2 regions of the Microbacterium sp. F2E genome follow, and region 2 is predicted to be linked to the other one. Evidence: predicted binding sites of a transcription regulator. Region 2 holds the regulator's gene; the other holds the start of a gene.
The links. The regulator HrcA, encoded in region 2, represses chaperone genes, less so after heat shock. The targets are predictions, from matches to a motif close to TTNGCACTCGNNNNNNNCGAGTGCNAA.
Positions count from the first base shown of each region.

Region 1: a site for HrcA is predicted at 3,282-3,308, ahead of groES (co-chaperone GroES). Genes of this name have one in related genera too.

Region 1 covers NZ_JAJJIB010000012.1:39,186-48,231, reverse strand. Annotated here, with positions in the region: gene LOK55_RS10265 (ABC transporter ATP-binding protein) at 1-80, shown strand, start outside; gene LOK55_RS10260 (ABC transporter substrate-binding protein) at 301-1,653, opposite strand; gene rarD (EamA family transporter RarD) at 1,847-2,779, opposite strand; gene groES (co-chaperone GroES) at 2,901-3,197, opposite strand; gene LOK55_RS10245 (class I SAM-dependent methyltransferase) at 3,352-4,560, shown strand; gene LOK55_RS10240 (hypothetical protein) at 4,570-5,031, opposite strand; gene tsaD (tRNA (adenosine(37)-N6)-threonylcarbamoyltransferase complex transferase subunit TsaD) at 5,028-6,188, opposite strand; gene rimI (ribosomal protein S18-alanine N-acetyltransferase) at 6,185-6,691, opposite strand; gene tsaB (tRNA (adenosine(37)-N6)-threonylcarbamoyltransferase complex dimerization subunit type 1 TsaB) at 6,688-7,368, opposite strand; gene tsaE (tRNA (adenosine(37)-N6)-threonylcarbamoyltransferase complex ATPase subunit type 1 TsaE) at 7,483-7,986, opposite strand; gene alr (alanine racemase) at 8,107-9,046, opposite strand, start outside.
Region 2 covers NZ_JAJJIB010000006.1:31,017-40,062, reverse strand. Annotated here, with positions in the region: gene LOK55_RS06395 (PhoH family protein) at 1-1,053, opposite strand, end outside; gene LOK55_RS06390 (HIT domain-containing protein) at 1,115-1,462, opposite strand; gene LOK55_RS06385 (16S rRNA (uracil(1498)-N(3))-methyltransferase) at 1,620-2,423, opposite strand; gene dnaJ (molecular chaperone DnaJ) at 2,429-3,541, opposite strand; gene hrcA (heat-inducible transcriptional repressor HrcA) at 3,606-4,667, opposite strand; gene LOK55_RS06370 (carboxylesterase family protein) at 4,747-4,929, shown strand; gene hemW (radical SAM family heme chaperone HemW) at 5,058-6,275, opposite strand; gene LOK55_RS06360 (DUF1990 family protein) at 6,275-6,925, opposite strand; gene LOK55_RS06355 (AAA family ATPase) at 7,006-7,740, shown strand; gene lepA (translation elongation factor 4) at 7,745-9,046, opposite strand, start outside.

The DNA.
Region 1 (9,046 bases), on a different contig from region 2:
ACGCCTACACCGGCACCGGTCGCGACCTGCTGAACGATCCGAACGTGATCGGCCTCTACCTCGGCACGCTCGGCGCCTGACGGGAGTTTCCCGCATCCGCGCCCGGCGAGCTCGAATCAGCCCCGCACCATCCGTGGTGCGGGGCTGATTCGTGCGCGCGTGCGGGCGCGCGAGTCATCCGTGGTGCGGGCGGGCGAAGCATCCGTGGTGCGGTGCGTGCGAGGCATCCGTTCGCCGCTCCTCCGCGCACAGCAGCGGGGCCCCGGTCCGAAGACCGGGGCCCCGCCTGACCTCGTCGGCTCAGCCGATGTTGAGGAACTTGTAGTTGTTGTCGTCGCCGTACTGGAAGATGCCGATCGTCGCCTCGGTCGGGTCGCCCACGTCGTTGAACGTGATCGGTCCGGAGACGCCGTCGTAGTCGGCGACGGCGCCCGAGATGATGATGTCGGCGCACTCCGCATACGACGTGCACTTCTTGCCGTCACCCGAGCCACCCGACACCTGCTGCAGGTGCGCGGCGACATCGGGCCCGGCGGTGGAGCCGGCCTCGAGCGCCGCCAGGGCGAGGAGGATGACCGCATCGTACGACTCCGGCGCGTAGGTGAAGTCGGTCAGCTCCGCGTTGCCCTGCGCCGTGTTGAACGCCTGCAGCGCGTCGCGGAACGTCGAGATCTTCGCCGGGTCGACGGCCGGATAGGTGCCCTTCGCCCCGGTCAGCGTGCCCGGGTCGAACTCGTCGCCGAAGTTCGACAGGTTGCCGTCGACGAAGTACATCTTGTCGGCGGGGAAGTCGGCGCCCTTCAGCTCGGGGATGATCGTCTTGACCTCTTCGAAGGTGATCAGCGCGATCGCGTCGGGCTTGGCCGCCAGCACGTCCTCGACCTGGGCCGAGAAGTTCGTGTCACCCGTGTTGTAGAGCGACGCGGCGACGACGCTGCCGCCGGCCGCCTCGAACGCCTTCTTGGTGAAGCAGGCGAGGCCCGTGCCGTAGGAGTCGTTGAGCACGATCATGCCGAGCGTCTCGTTGCCGTCGGCGGCGATCTGGTTGCCGAGCACCTCACCCTGGAGCACGTCCGAGGGGGCGGTGCGCCAGTACAGGCCGTTGTCCTTGTACCCGGTGAAGGCCGCCGAGGTGTTCGCCGGCGAGAACTGGATGGCGTTCGCCGCGATCACCTGGTCGATGAACTGCAGCGACGTGCCCGACGACGCGGCGCCGATGATGGCCGTGGCGCCCTCGCCCAGCAGACGCGGGATCTCGGTCTCGTACGCCTTGTTGTCGGTGTCGCCCGAGTCGCCCTGGATGAGGTCGACCGTGACGCCCTTGGCCGCGGCGTTGACCTCGGAGGCGGCGTACTCGGTGCCCGCGATCTCGGGCGGGCCGAGGAAGGCGAGGTTGCCGGTGACCGGCAGCGCGGTGCCGATCTTGTAGGTCAGGTCGGTGCCCGGACCGGTCGAGGTCGAGTTGTAGGTCGGCGTGTACGCCGCCGGCTCGGCCGCGTTGCAGTCGATCGGGAACTCGAAGCCTGCATCGGCAGACCCCGAGGACTCGGGGCTCGACGAGCCGGAACAACCGGCCAGAACGAGAGCGCCCGCACCGACCAGGGCGATGCCGCCCAGGATCCGTGCGGCGCGCGAACGGGTGAAGAGGCCCATTTTGCTCCTTGGTGTCGGCGGCGCGGGCACGGGACCCCCGCCGGGTTGTGGATAAACCTAGTAGGCGGGGGGCACCCTAATTGTTGCGATGCGTTAACGGTGTGATACAGGACGGTCACGGTGCGATAACGACCCGTTCCCGGTCGTGCCGTGCGGGCGCCCCGGTGCGGGAGACGCGCCGCAGCGGAGCCGGTCAGGCGAGGTCGACAACGGCGGATGCCCGGCGGGAGCCCCGCGCGGAGGCGATGGAGTCGACCATCAGCACGATGAGCGCGACCCACACGAGGCCGAATCCGATCCAGCGCTCGAGGGGCATCGGCTCGCCCAGCATCCACCATCCGGTGAGGAACTGCATGATCGGGGCGACGAACTGCAGGAGGCCGATCACGACGAGCGGTGCGCGCCGCGCGCCAGCGGCGAAGAGCAGGAGCGGGACGGCGGTGATGACCCCGGCGAGGGTGACGAGCACTGTGTGCCCGGCGCCCTGGGTGCCGAACACGAGTCCGGTGGTGTTCGCGACGACGATGAGCTGCACGAGCGCGATCGGCGTCAGCCAGAGGGATTCGAGCGTGAGGCCGCTGATCGCGTCGACCTTCGGGCCGATCTGCTTCTTCACGAGGCCGTACGCGCCGAACGACGCCGCGAGAGTCAGCGCGATCCAGGGGAAGGTTCCGTACGCGACGATGATCACGACCACCGCGACCACCGCGATCGCGATCGCCGCCCACTGCGCCGGCCGCAGCCGCTCGTGCAGCACGAGCACGCCGAGCAGCACCGTGACGATCGGGTTGATGAAGTAGCCGAGGCTCCCCTCGATGACGTGCCCGGTGAGGATGCCGATGAGGAAGACCTGCCAGTTCACGTAGATCAGCAGGCCCGCGATGATCGTCCAGAACACCAGGCGCCGGTCGCGCAGGATCGCGAGGAGCTTCGGCCAGGTGCGGGTGACGGTCAGCAGGATCGCGCAGAAGACGAGGGAGAAGAGGATGCGCCAGACGACGACCTCCCACGGCCCGATCGGGGCGAGCAGCAGAAAGTAGAGGGGCATGAAGCCCCACAAGAAGTAGGCGCCGAACGCGTAGATCGCGCCGAGCCGCTCCTCGCGTGCGGGAGCGGTCGGTGTCATGAGTCTCACTCTAGAACGGTCCTGACAGCCCCGGACCGCGGGCGACTGCCATGCACCGTCGGAAAGACGACGAAGGGCCCGGATGCCGAGGCATCCGGGCCCTTCTGTCGTTGTGGGTTCGTCAGCGGACGACGACCGCGAGCACGTCGCGCGCCGAGAGCACGAGGTACTCGTCGGCGCCGAACTTGACCTCGGTGCCGCCGTACTTCGAGTAGATCACGCGGTCGCCGACGGCGACGTCGAGCGGAACGCGGTTGCCGTTGTCGTCGATGCGGCCCGGGCCCACGGCCACGACCTCGCCCTCCTGGGGCTTCTCCTTGGCGGTGTCGGGGATGACGAGACCGCTGGACGTGACCTGCTCGGCCTCGACCTGCTTGATGACGATGCGGTCCTCGAGCGGCTTGATGGAAACCGACACGGTTTACCTCTTTCTGGCGTTGACACGGAAAAGACTGATTAGCACCCGACACGTCGGAGTGCTAACGCCAAGTCTAGGGTGCCGTTGGCACTCGTGCAACGCGAGTGCCAATCCCGGCCGCGGCCACCTCGGCGGGGTCTTCTAGGCTGGCCGGATGGAACTCGCCGAGCTGACCGCGCTCCTCACCCCGGAGGGCCTGCGCCTGGTCGACGACCTCGGGGCGATCGACGGCACCGACGACGTCGCCGCGACGGTGTCGCGTCTGCGCGCCGCCGGCCTCTCCCCCGATCTCGTCGCGGCGGCGGTGGGGCAGGCGCGCCTGCGCAGCCGCGCACGGGCGAAGTTCGGCGCCTTCGCCGACCGCATGCTCTTCACGCGGGCGGGCCTCGAGCAGGCGACTCGACTCGAGGTCGGCGCGCGTCACGCCGGCCGGTTCCGCGATGCCGGCGTCGCCCGCGTCGCGGATCTCGGCTGCGGCATCGGCGGCGACGCGCTCGCGTTCGCCGGCATCGGTCTCGACGTCGTCGCGGTCGACGCCGACGAGGTCACCGCGGCCCTCGCCGCCTATAACCTCGCCCCGTTCGGCGAGCAGGCGCAGGTGCGGCACGCGCGCGCCGAGGAGGTCGACCTCGCGGGCGTCGACGCCGTCTGGCTCGACCCCGCCCGCCGCACCGCGGGCCACACCGAGACCACCCGCGTGGGCGCGGGCGACTGGTCGCCGCCGCTCGACTGGGTGTGGGATCTCGCCGCCCGCGTTCCCGCCGGGGTGAAGCTCGGTCCGGCGTTCGACCGGACCCTGATCCCGGAGGACGCCGAGGCGCAGTGGATCTCGGTCGACGGCTCGACCGTGGAGCTGGTCGTCTGGACGGGAAAGCTCGCGCGGCCGGGCATCCGTCGCTCGGCGCTCGTCATCCGCGGCGGCTCGGCGACCGAGCTCACCGCGGCGGGTGATGCCGACGACGCTCCGGTGCGGGAGCTCGGCGCGTACCTGCACGAGCCCGAGGGCGCGGTCATCCGCGCCCGGCTGATCGGCGAGGTCGCGCGGTCGCTGGATGCCGGGATGATCGACGCGAAGATCGCGTATCTGACCTCGGATGCCCCGGCCGCAGGCTCCTCGGACGGCACGGCGAGCCCGTTCGTGCAGAGCTTCCGCGTGCGCGAGCAGCTGCCGAACGACCCGAAGGCGCTCGGCAAGGCGCTGCGGGAGCGCGGCATCGGCACCCTCGAGATCAAGAAGCGCGGGGTCGACGTCGACCCGGCTAGCCTGCGCACGAAGCTCAAGCTGCGCGGTCCGGAGCAGGCGACGCTGTTCGTCACGCGCGTCGGCGACCGTCGCGTGACCCTGTTGGCCGACCGCGTCTGAGGGGGGGCGTCAGCCGAACAGCGGGCCCTGCGTCGACGCCCACCACAGCCAGCCCGCGCTGTAGACGACCGACACGAGGCTCAGGCAGAGCGCCCAGACGGCGAGCTGACGCGACTCCCACGGGCGGCGGAGTGCGGCGATCGCGAGGCCCGCGCCGACGAGGCCGATGAGAAAGGCCCAGCCCACGAGGAACGACACCGCGAGCCCGAGGATGCCGAAGACGAGCGCCCAGGCGCCGCTGCGCGGCAGCGCGCTGTCGGCGGAGGGGGCGGGCGCGGTCGCCCACTCGGGCTCGACCACGGTGGTCTCGGTGATCGGGACGGGCTCGGTGAACTCTCTCTGGAAACCGCCGCGGTGCTCGCCGGGCAGCGCCGCCGAGTCGGCGACCGTCACGTCGTCGGAGGCGCCCGCGACGGTGGGCGCCTCGGCGGGGCCGGCGGGGCGGGGCATCCGTTCGTCGCGCTCGCTCATCGGACTGCCGCCGACTCGTCGCGGGTCTGTTCGCCTGCTTCGACTTCGTCGACCTGGATCTCGGTGACCGGCAGCGTGGAGTCGGCGCCGAAGGCGAGGGTCGACGGGCGGTGGCCGCTCATGATGAGCTGCGCGGCGAGCGCGGCGATCATCGCGCCGTTGTCGGTGCAGAGGCTGAGCGGCGGGATCCGCACCGCGACGCCGGCCGCGGTCGCCCGCTCGAGCGCGACCTCGCGCAGGCGCCGGTTGGCGATGACGCCGCCGCCGAGCAGCAGGCGCGGCACGCCGTAGCGCGCACAGGCATCCAGGGCTTTCGTCACGAGCACGTCGACGACCGCTTCGCGGAACGACGCGGCGACGTCGGGCACCGAGATGGCGGGGGCGTCTCCGCTCTCCGCTTGGCGGGCGGCGTCCTGCTCGACCCAGCGCGCGACGGCGGTCTTCAGCCCCGAGAAGGAGAAGTCGTAGCGGTGCTCCGCGAGGTCGGATGCCTTGGAGAGGCCCCGCGGGAATCGGATCGCGGCCGGGTCGCCGGTCGCGGCGGCGCGGTCGATCTCGGGGCCGCCGGGATAGGGCAGGCCGAGGATGCGGGCGACCTTGTCGAAGGCTTCGCCGGCGGCGTCGTCGAGGGTCTCGCCGAGGAGTTCCACGTCGGAGACGAGGTCGCGGACGAGGAGGAGCGAGGTGTGACCGCCGCTCACGAGGAGCGCGATCGTCGGGTACTCGACATCTTCGCCGGTGAGGAGGTCGGCGGCGATGTGGCCGACGAGGTGGTTCACCGCGTAGAGCGGCTTGTCGAGGCTCACCGCGAGGGCCTTCGCGGCGCCGATGCCGACCATGAGCGCCCCGGCGAGACCCGGCCCGCTCGTGACGGCTACGGCGTCGATCTCGTCGAGCGTGATGCCGGCCTCGGCGACGGCGGCTTCGATCGTCGGCTGCAGCGCCTCGAGGTGCGCGCGCGCGGCGACTTCGGGCACGACGCCGCCGTAGCGGGCGTGCTCGTCCATCGAGCTCGCGATCGTGTTGCTCAGCAGCGTCGAGCCGCGCACGATGCCGATGCCGGTTTCGTCGCAGCTCGTCTCGATGCCCAGCACGAGCGGTTCGCGGTTCTCGGCGGTGTGAGCGGGGAGCCGGTCTCGGGTCGGGAGGGCGTTCATGAGCAGGCCCCCGCCTCGGACGCGACGGAGTCGGCCGGCCGCTGGGCAACCGCCCAGCCGACGAGATCGAGCCTCATGACGACGGCGTCGACGTCATCGGGCTGGTAGTAGCGCGGGCGGCGGGCGATCTCGGTGAAGCCCTCGGAGACGTACAGCGATTCGGCGACCGGATTGTCGGCGCGCACCTCGAGGAACACCTCGCGGGCCCCGCGCTCCCGAGCCGCGGCGAGCAGCGCGTGCAGGAGCGCGCGCCCCCGTCCCGTTCCGCGGGCGTGCTCGGCGATCGCGATCGTCTGGATGTCCGCGTCGGCGGCGCCCTGCACGGCGCGCACTCCCCCGTAGCCGGCGAGGCGCCCGGCCTCGACGTCGACGACGTAGCGGCCGTGCGGCGAGGAGAGCTCGGCGGCCATGAGGGTCTCGCTCCAGGCATCCGTCGGGAACGACGCCCGCTCGAGGGCCATGATCGCGCCGAGGTCGTCGGCGGTCGCGGTGCGCAGGTTCATGCGCCCACCCGCTTCGGGGCGGCAGGCAGGGTCACGTCGGGAGCGCGCAGGTACAGCGGCTCGGGGCCCGTGAGCTCTCGGCCCGCGGCGAGCGCGCGCGCGGCGAGAGTGGCGACCATCGCCGCCGGGATGGCGGTGACGTCGAGCCGCTCGCCGCCGATCCCGGCGAGCACGTCGTCGATCTCGGCGCGCGGTGCGAGGGCAGGGCCGGCCGCGCGCACGGGGATGCCGTCGTCGTCGAGCCCGTCGTAGACGGAGTAGGCGAACTCGCGGCGGCGCGCGTCGGTGACGACGGCGAAGCGGGGCGGGTCGCCGAAGGGGTCGGCGAGCGCCGCAGACAGCAGCGCGCCGAGCGCCGCCGCGTCGTGACTCGGGACGGCGACGACCGGGATGCCCCGGCCGAGCGCGAAGGCGCGCGCCGCGGCGATGCCGACCCGGAGCCCGGTGAAGGGACCGGGACCCATGCCTGCGGCGACATGCGTCAGCGCAACCTCTTCGGCGGCGCCGGTCTGCCCGATCGGGCCACGGGCGGCGTCCGTCAGCGCGTCGACCAGGAGCGTACCGATCGCCTCGGCGTGCCCGAGAGGATTCTCGCTCGCACGGTCGGCTCGCACCGCACCGTCGCGGTCGACGACGGCGACGGCCGTGCCGAGGGAGGTGTCGATGCCGAGGATCACGTCATCCAGGGTAGTCGGGGCCGGTGCGGGTGGGGTGTCCGGATGGGGGTGTCCGGGTGGATGCGGTGCCGGGGCGGGTTGCGGCACCCTACGCCGAGGTCGACCGTCGCGAGGTCATGGCCGGCGCGAGATGCGGACGAGCCGCGGCGCGGCGTCCTCCATGTCGGCGACGTGCGGGCCCGCGGTGCCGCACGCGTTGTCGACGCCGGTGCCCGACCATCCGCGGTCGATCTCGACCTCCCACCAGCGGTCGGCGACGGCCGCCGCGTAGGGCGCGGCCCACTCGGCGATGACGACCGAGTGGGCGAAGTCGATGTCGAGGTCGTCGAGCTCTCCGTCGGTGCCGAGACGGTAGGCATCCACGTGCACGAGGGGCGGACCGTCGGTGAGCGAGCGATGCGTGCGCGCGATCACGAAGGTCGGGCTCTGCACGCGGCCGCGCACGCCGAGCGCCGCGGCGATGCCCCGCGTGAGGGTCGTCTTGCCGGCGCCGAGCGGGCCGGTGAGCACGACGAGGTCTCCGGCGCCGAGCGCCGCGCCGAACCGGCGGCCGAGGTTCTCCATCTCGTCGGGCGACGCGATCTCGCGGTCGCCGACGAACTCGTCGAGCCCGCTCATGGCATCCTCCCGTTCACAGTTCAGTCCGAACGCGTCGGTCGCCGCGGGCATTCCGCCGAAACCCGGGGCCGCCGCGCCGGGCCCGCGGCGCGGAGACGGAAGTGCGAACGGCGAACGAGATCACCGCGCCCCCTCGCGGCGCACCGCGCGCGGCCCGATGCGGGTGACGATCTCGTAGTTGATCGTGTTGGCGGCGTCGGCCCACGCCTCCACCGGCGGGGCGCCGAGCGTCGGGTCGCCGAAGAGCAGCGCCTCGTCGCCGACCGCGATCGGGTGATCGCCGACGTCGACGACGAACTGGTCCATGGCGATGCGGCCCGCGACCGGGAAGGTCTCGCCGCCGATGCGGACGGCGCCCGACCCCGATGCCGCGCGGGGCACGCCGTCGGCGTAGCCGAGCGGGACGAGCGCGAGCGTCGTGTCGGCGTCGGTGCGATGCGTGTAGCCGTACGAGACGCCCTGCCCGGCCGGCACCCGGCGCACGGCGGCGACCGCCGCACGGAGGGTCATCGCGGGGCGCAGACCGAGGTCGGCAGAGCTGCGGTCGGCGAAGGGCGACAGTCCGTACATCCCGATGCCGATCCGCACGCAGCCGAGCCTCGCCTCGGGCAGGTCGATGGCGGCGTGCGAGGCGGCGATGTGCGTGAGCGGAGGGGTGAGCCCGAGCCGCGCCGCGAGCGCGAGCGCCTCCTGGAACCGGGAGAGGGCGGCGCGGTCGTCGTCCGCGCTCGTGTTGGAGAGGTGGCTGAAGATGCCGACCACGCGGAGCTTGCCGATGCGCTCGAGTCGTGCCGTCTCGGCGAACACGACGGGCGCGTCGGCGGGCGCGATGCCGTTGCGCCCGAGCCCCGTCTCGACCTTGAGGTGCACGCCGACGGCGCGGTCGGCGGTGGCGGCGGACGCCGCGGCGACGAGCTGATCGAAGCTCGAGATACCGAGCTCGATCCCGCGTCCGGCGGCCTCGACGAACGAGGCGCCCGGCGCGTGCAGCCAGGCGAGGATCGGCGCGTCGATCCCCGCACGGCGGAGGGCGATCGCCTCGGACACGTCGGCGACCCCG
Region 2 (9,046 bases):
ATGGTCTCGGGGGCCGCCGGGCCGGGACTGCTGGCCGCGACGCTGGGCACGATTGCCGCTCGCGCCCTTCGCTCCGCCCGATTTGTCGCGCGCAGCGATGAAGGCGGATGCCTCGTCGCGCTCGCGCCGGTCGGCGAGGCGCTGCTCGTCGTACTCGGTGTACGCGTCGACGATGCGGCCGACCAGGGTGTGACGGACGACGTCGTCGCTCGTGAGGTAGCTGAAGTCGATGTCGTCGATGTCCTTCAGCACGCGGGTGACGAGCCGGAGCCCCGACGCGCCGGCGGGGAGGTCGATCTGCGTGATGTCGCCGGTGACCACCATGCGCGTCCCGAACCCGAGCCGGGTGAGGAACATCTTCATCTGCTCGGGGGTGGTGTTCTGCGCCTCGTCGAGCACGACGAACGAGTCGTTCAGCGTACGCCCGCGCATGTACGCGAGCGGGGCGACCTCGATCGTGCCCGACGCCATGAGCTTCGGCACGATCTCGGGGTCCATCATCTCGTTGAGCGCGTCGTAGAGCGGCCGGAGGTACGGATCGATCTTGTCGTTGAGGGTGCCGGGGAGAAAGCCGAGCCGCTCCCCCGCCTCGATCGCCGGGCGGCTGAGGATGATGCGGCTGACCTCTTTGCGCTGCAGCGCCTGCACGGCCTTGGCCATGGCGAGGTAGGTCTTGCCGGTTCCGGCCGGGCCGATGCCGAACGTGATCGTGTTCTCGTCGATCGCGTCGACGTAGGCCTTCTGGCCGAGCGTCTTCGGGCGGATGATCCGCCCGCGCGAGGACAGGATCGCCTCGCCGCCGAGGACGTCCGAGGGGCGGTCACCGGTGTCGGCGCGGAGGATCCGGTCGCTCGTGACGACGTCGGCGGGGTCGAGCCCCTGCCCGCTGCGCGAGAGCGCGATGAGCTCGTCGACGAGCGCACGGGCGCGCGCCACGGCATCCGCGGGTCCCGTCAGGGTGATCTCGTTGCCGCGCACGTGCACCTGCACGTCGCGGTGCTCGCGTTCGACGACGCGCAGCAGCCGGTCTTGCGGCCCGAGCAGCTGCACCATCGCGATGCCGTCGGCGTAGATGCGCTCGACGACGTCTTCGGAGGGGTTCGATGCGGCGTCGTCAGCCACGGAGGCTCCCTTCGGAGAGTCCGCCGGCGAGCACGTGGGCGTGCACGTGGAAGACGGTCTGCCCGGCGCCCTCCCCCGTGTTGAACACGAGCCGGAAGTCGCCGTCGGCGTATTCGGCGGCGAGCGAGTTCGCGAGCCCGATCATCTCGGTGAGCAGCGTCGGGTCGCCGGCGGCGAGCTCGACGACGTTGCGGTACTCGTCGGTCTTCGGGATGACGAGCAGGTGCACGGGCGCCTTCGGCGCGATGTCGCGGATCGCGAAGACGTTCTCGGTCTCGGCGATGATCTCGGACGGGATCTCGCCCCGGTAGATGCGGCTGAAGATCGACGACTCGCTCATACCCTCAGTCTATGGCGCGGGCTCTCCGGCGCGGGTGGGTGCGCACTCGGGAGGAGATCGGCACTCGGGAGGACGCGTCGGGCCGTAGAGTCCTCCCGAATGCAGATCACCTCCCGGACAGCGGCGCCCCGAGGTGCTGCGGGCCCGCTGCGCCCTCCTACCAGCGCCCGAGGCGCGCGTTGAGCACGGCCAGGGCCGCCGGCCCCGCCGTGGAGGTGCGGAGCACGGTGTCGCCGAGACGGACGAGCTCGGCGCCCGCGGCGGACAGTGCGTCGAGCTCGCTCGGGTCGATGCCGCCCTCGGGGCCGACCACCAGCACGAGGTCGCGCTCGTCACCGGGGGCGATCTCGAGCTGCGCGAGCGGGGTGGATGCCGTGGGATCGAGCACGAGCACGCGATCGGTGCCCGCCCGGGCGACGAGCACGGGTGTGGCGACGGGGCTCGTCACGGTCGGGACCCAGGCGCGGTGGGCCTGCTTGGCGGCCTCGCGCACGATGCTCTGCCAACGCGCGACGCCCTTGACCACTTTGGCGGCGTCCCAGCGCGAGACGCTGCGGGATGCCTGCCACGGCACGATCTCGTCGGCGCCGAGCTCGGTCGCCGCCTGCACGGCGAGCTCGTCGCGGTCACCCTTCGCGAGCGCTTGCACGAGCATGAGGCGGGGGCGTGCCGCGGCGATGTCGGCGCGCGCGGTGACGCGGACGACGACGCGCTTCGGCGCGGCATCCCGCACCTCCCCCTCGAGCCAGGTGCCCGCCCCGTCGCCGAGGGTGACCGCTTCGCCGACCCGCACCCGGCGGACGACCGCGGCGTGGTGCGCCTCGGCGCCGGTCAGGGTGACCGTGTCTCCCGGCTCGGCACCGGCGAGCGTGCCGCGCAGGGCGACCTCCGCGTCGGCGGCGAGGTCGCCGCTCGCGCGAGAGAGCTCGGCGCCCTCGTCGACGAGGAAGTGCAGGGCCATCGTCGTCAGCCGCGGAATCGGTCGCGGAGCTTGGAGAACAGGCCCTGGTGGAACTGGGCGAGCTGCGGCTCCGGCGACTTGGTCTTCTTCTTGAAGTCCTCGATGAGCGCGCGCGCCTTGGCATCCAGCTTCGTCGGGGTCACCACCTGCACGCCCACGCGCAGGTCGCCGCGGTTGCCGCCGCGCAGCGGTGTGATGCCGCGTCCCTTGATCGTGAGCACGTCGCCCGACTGCACGCCGGGGCGCACCTCGAGGTCGACGTCGCCGTCGAGCGAGGTGATGGTCGTGTTCGCGCCGAGGATCGCGTCGGGCATCGACACCTCGAGGGTCGCGAGCAGGTCGTCGCCGTCGCGGCTGAAGACGTCGTCGTGCGCGACGGTGACCTCGAGATACAGGTCGCCGTTCGGGCCGCCCGCCGGGCCCACCTCGCCCGAGCCGGGCAGCTGCAGCCGCAGCCCCGTCTCGACGCCAGCGGGGATGTCGACCGAGACCGTGCGGCGCGCGCGCACGCGGCCCTGGCCCTGGCAGCTGGCGCACGGGTACGGGATCGTCGTGCCGTAGCCCTGGCACGTGGTGCACGGTTGGGAGGTGACGACGTTGCCGAGGAGGCTCCGGACCGTGCGCTGCACCTGGCCCGAGCCGTGGCAGATGTCACAGGTCACCGGCTGGGTGCCGGGCTGGCAGCACGAGCCCTCGCAGGTCTCGCAGAGCACGGCCGTGTCGACCTCGAGGTCGCGGTGCGTGCCGAAGACGACGTCCTTGAGGTCGAGGGTCACGCGCACGAGGGCGTCCTGCCCCCGCTCGCGCCGCGAGCGCGGCCGCGCGGTGCGCGCCCCGCCGCCGCCGAAGAAGGTCTCGAAGATGTCGCCGAACCCGCCGAAGCCCGCTCCCCCGCCGCCGCCGAACGGCGACCCGTCGCCGCCGAGGTCGTAGCGCTGACGCTGCTCCGGGTCGCTCAGCACGTCGTAGGCGTGGGTGACGAGCTTGAAGCGCTCGGATGCCTCTTCGCCGGGATTCACATCGGGGTGCAGCTCCCGCGCGAGGCGCCGGTACGCCTTCTTGATCTCTTCGGGGCTCGCGTCGCGCGAGACGCCCAGGACTTCGTAGTGGTCGGCCACAATCGCCTTTCGGCGCCCCTGCGGGCGCGGTGGGTAACGCGGTGGATAAGGGGCAGCGGGCCGCTCAGCGGGACGATTCGTCCTCGTCGAGCAGCCGGCTGAGGTAGTGCGCGACGGCGCGGACCGCCGCGAGGTTGGTGGCATAGTCCATGCGCATCGGACCGAGCAGTCCCACGCGCGAGCGCGTGCCCGCGCCGGCGTAGTCGCTCGTGACGATGGATGCCTCTCCGAGACCGAACGGCGCGTTCTCGCGCCCGATGCTCGCCGCCAGGCCCTGCTCGTCGGCGACCATCTCACCCATGAGGCGGAGGAGGGTCACCTGCTCCTCGATGGCTTCGAGGAGCGGGTAGATGCTGCCGCGGAAGTCGCCCTCGCGGCGGGCGAGAGTCGCCGTGCCGGCCATGACGAGCTTGTCCTGGCGGAACTCGTCGAGCTCTTCGGCGACGATCCGCGCGACGGTGCGCATAGCCGCGTCGACGGGCGTGGATGCCTCGGGCGATGCCTGTCCCGACTCCTCCGGCACGGCGATGAGGTCGGCGATCGCCTGCGCGGCTTCCGCGACGGGCTTGCCGGTGACGAGGGCCGCCAGGCGCCCCTTGACCTCGGCCGCGCCGCTCTCGTCGAGATCGCCCTGCAGGAAGGCGACCCGCTGCGAGGCGCGGCCGGTGTCGGTCACGGCGATCACGACGACGCGGGCGCCGCCGAGGTGCACGAACTCGACGTGCGACACGCTCGCCCGGGCGAAGGAGGGGTACTGCACGATCGCGACCTGGCCGGTGAGCTGGGTGAGCGCGCGGACGGTGCGGGTGAGCATGTCGTCGAGGTCGACGGTGTCGGCGAGGAAGGTCGAGATCGCCGCGCGCTGCGCGCCGGAGAGCGGGCGCAGCTGCGACAGGTGGTCGACGAACACGCGGTAGCCCTTGTCGGTCGGCACGCGGCCGGACGAGGTGTGCGGGGCGGCGATGAGCTCTTCGTCTTCGAGCAGGGCCATGTCGTTGCGGATCGTGGCCGCCGAGACGCCGAACTGGTGGCGGTCGACGATCGTCTTGCTGCCGACGGGCTCGTTGGTGTCGACGTAGTCCTGCACGATCGCGCGGAGGACCTGCAGTCCGCGCTCCGAGACCATCGCTCCTCCTCCCGCCCGGGCATTGGCACTCCGGGGCGTCGAGTGCCAATCCTATCGCGCTCACCCTACGATGAGCCGTATGCGCGCCGATGCCCACCCCCGCCCCACCGTCTCGACGTCGACCGGGGCGGTCCGCGGCACGCGACACGACGGCGTCGACCGTTACCTCGGCATCCCGTACGCGCTGCCGCCGTTCGGGGCGACCGCCGTTTCGCGCTGGGACGGGAGACCCGGGCTGGCCGCGCTACGGCGCGGGTCGTGAGGTGCAGGTGTACGACGTCACGTCGCGCGTGACGCCGCTCCGCCGCGCCGCGGCGGTCGATTCGCTGCCCGGCTGACCCGCGGCTCCGGCCGCGGCCGTCGCGCCCCGGACGCCCGCGCGATCAGTGCTCATGCGGTCAGCGCGCGCACCACGGCGTCGGCGAGCAGGCGCCCGCGACGGGTGAGCACGACGCGGCCGCGCACGGCGGCGGCGCCGTCGATGAGGCCGTCGGCGATGAGGGAGGCCACCGCATGACGCCCCTCGCCCTCGAGTTCCGACACCGCGAGGCCGTCGGAGATGCGCGAGCGCAGCAGCACATCCTCGAGGCGGCGCGCCGCGGCATCCGGTCGCTCCCGGGCGGCCGCGGGCGACTGCCCCGCGGCGAGGCGCTGCGCGTACGCGGCGGGGTGCTTGACGTTCCACCATCGCAGCCCGTCGACGTGGCTGTGCGCGCCGGGGCCGTACCCCCACCAGTCGGCGCCTCGCCAGTAGGCGAGATTGTGGCGGGAACGGTGCGCGGGCGCGGTCGCCCAGTTCGACACCTCGTACCAGTCGAAGCCCCCGTCACCGAGCAGATCGTCGACGAGCTCGTACATGTCGGCCTGCAGGTCGTCGTCGGGCGCGGGCACCTCGCCGCGCCGGATCCGACGGTGCAGCTGCGTGCCCTCCTCGATGATGAGCGCGTATGCCGAGACGTGGTCGGGGGCGAGCGCGATCGCGGTGCGCACCGAGGTCTCCCAGTCGGCGAGCGATTCGCCCGGCGCGCCGTAGATGAGGTCGACGCTCACGTCGAGACCCGCCCGACGGGCGGCGGCGACGGCCGTCGCGACGTTCGCGGGATCATGGGTGCGGTCGAGCGCGGCGAGCACGTGCGGCACGGCCGACTGCATCCCGATCGACAGCCGCGTCACGCCGGCGGCGGCGAGCTCCTCGGCGAGCTCCGGCGTCACGGTGTCGGGGTTCGCCTCGACGGTGACCTCGGCATCCGGCGCCAGCGCGAACGTGTCGCGGATGCCCCCGAGCATGCGCGCCAGGTCACCGCCGGGCAGCAGGGTCGGGGTCCCGCCGCCGAAGAACACCGTCTGCGCGGGCCGGAGCGCGCCGCGCGCGGCCAGCGCATCCTGGGAGAGGGCGATCTCGCGGAGCACCTCGTCGGCGTACGCGTCCTGCCGCGCTCCGCGCAGCTCCGTCGCGGTGTACGTGTTGAAGTCGCAGTAGCCGCACCGCACACGGCAGAACGGCACGTGCAGGTAGACGCCGAAGTCGCGCTGCGCGTCGATCGCGATGTCGTCCGGCAGGGCGCCGTCGAGAGGCGCCGGGTCGCCCAGGGGCAGAGCCGACCCCATCAGGCGGGGGTCGTGAACAGCGGCGAGATCGCGCGCAGGTAGCCCTGGAAGAGCTCGCGACGACGACGCTTCACGAGGGGCGGCAGCAGGCGGTAGAGCGGCGAGACCGGCCGGTCGAACGCGCGCACGACGAAGCGCACCTCGTCGGAGTCGGTCCACTCGACCGCGAACGATTCCTCGCCGCTGACGACCGACGAGCCGACGGTGCCGAGGGCGAAGGCGACCCGGCGGGGCTCTTCGGTCGCCGAGACCACCCGCAGCTCGCCGTCGGCGTTCATCCCCTTGACGCGCCCGTGCACCCGGATGGTCGTGCCCGCCGCGACGTACGGCGTGCCGTCGACGTCGAACCGCTGGTCGGCCTCGAGTCGGCTCGGGGCGACGGGCGCCCCCTCCGCGTCGAAACCGACACCGGAGTACATCGGCCCCGCGGCCGGGCGCACATCGGTGATCTCGAGCCCGGCGCCGCGGAGCGCGGCCCAGGCGAGGAGTGCCTCGGCCGACGAGGCGAACCGGGCCTCGCCGCTGCCGAGCCGCCACGACGCTTCGGCCGGAACGCTCCGCTCCGGCGGGTACGACATGAGATCGTGCGCGCTCGTCGCACCGACGGCGGCGTAATCGACCGTGCCTTCTTGGAAGTTCCCGCGGCGCATGGCGTCCAGCCTACCGAGCGACGCTGACGCCGGAGGCCACGGCCCGGCGCGATGTCGCCGCCCCGTGCGATGATCCTCGGATGCCCCGGAGTCCGTTCGACCAGCCGCCGGTCGCGGCCGTGCGCGTCATCGACGATCCGATGCGCGCGCCCGGAACATGGCCGCTCAGCGTGCCCGCCGTCGTCCAGCTGATGGACGGCGGCCTCGAGCTCGGCCCCGGTGTGACGTTCCTGGTCGGGGAGAACGGCTCGGGCAAGTCCACCGTGCTCGAAGGCATCGCGCTGGCCTACGGGTTCTCGCCCGAGGGCGGCTCGAACCAGGCGCGCCACACCACGCGCCGCAGCGAGTCGCCGCTGTCCGAGTGGATCGAACTCCAGCGCGGCATCGGGGCGAGTCGATGGGGCTTCTTCCTCCGGGCCGAGACGATGCACTCGTTCTACACGTATCTCGAGGACAACCCCGGGAAGACCGTCGAGCCCGTGTTCCACGAGATGAGCCACGGCGAGTCGTTCCTCGCGATCCTCGACACGCGCTTCGACCGGCCGGGCTTCTACTGCCTCGACGAGCCCGAGGCTGCGCTGTCGTTCTCGTCCACCCTGGCGCTCATGTCGACCCTGCAGCGGATCGCCGACCGGGGCGGGCAGGTGCTCTGCGCGACGCACTCCCCCGTGCTCGCGTCACTGCCCGGCGCGACGATCCTCGAGCTGGGTCCCTGGGGCATGCGCCGTGCCGCGTGGGACGACCTCGAGCTCGTCCACCACTGGCGCGCCTACCTCGACGCTCCGCAGCGCTACCTGCGGCATCTGCTCGACTGAGCGCCTACTTCTTGGTCTCGACGTCGCCGGAGAGCGCGGCGATGAACGCCTCCTGGGGCACCTCGACGCGGCCCACCATCTTCATGCGCTTCTTGCCCTCCTTCTGCTTCTCGAGCAGCTTGCGCTTGCGGGTGATGTCACCGCCGTAGCACTTGGCGAGCACGTCCTTGCGGATCGCGCGGATGTTCTCGCGCGCGATGATCCGCGCGCCGATCGCGGCCTGGATGGGCACCTCGAACTGCTGGCGCGGGATGAGCTTGCGCAGGCGCTCGGTCATCAGGGTGCCGTAGGCGTAGGCCTTCTCGCGGTGCACGATCGAGGAGAAGGCATCCACCTTCTCGCCCTGGAGGAGGATGTCGACCTTCACGAGGTCGGCCTCCTGCGAACCGGCGGGCTCGTAGTCGAGCGAGGCGTAGCCCTGCGTCTTCGACTTCAGCTGGTCGAAGAAGTCGAAGACGATCTCGCCGAGCGGCATGTTGTAGCGGAGCTCGACGCGGTCCTCGCTCAGGTAGTCCATGCCGAGGAGCGTGCCGCGACGCGACTGGCAGAGCTCCATCACGGTGCCGACGTAGTCCTTCGGCAGGAGGATGCCCACCTTCACGACCGGCTCGGAGACGGAGGCCACCCGGCCGTCCGGATACTCGCTCGGGTTCGTCACGACGACCTGCTCGCCCGTGTCGGTCGTCACCTCGTAGGTCACGCTCGGCGCGGTGGTGATGAGGTCGAGCCCGAACTCACGGGCGAGCCGCTCGGTGATGATCTCGAGGTGGAGGAGGCCGAGGAATCCGGCGCGGAACCCGAACCCGAGGGCGACCGAGGTCTCGGGCTCGTACTGCAGCGAGGCATCCGACAGCTTCAGCTTGTCGAGCGCTTCGCGGAGGTCGGCGTAGTCGCTGCCGTCGATCGGGTAGATCCCGGAGAACACCATCGGCTTCGGGTCGGTGTATCCGGCGAGGGCTTCGGAGGCGGGCTTGCGCTGGTTCGTGATCGTGTCGCCGACCTTCGACTGGCGCACGTCCTTCACGCCGGTGATGAGATAGCCGACCTCGCCGACGCCGAGTCCCCTCGTCGGCACCGGCTCGGGGCTCGACACGCCGATCTCGATGAGCTCGTGCGTCGCCCGCGTCGACATCATCTGAATGCGCTCGCGCGGCTCGAGCTTGCCGTCGACCATGCGCACGTAGGTCACCACACCGCGGTAGGCGTCGTAGACCGAGTCGAAGATCATGGCGCGGGCGGGCGCGTCGGCGTCGCCGACGGGTGCGGGGATCTGCTCGACGATCCGGTCGAGCAGCTCTTCGACGCC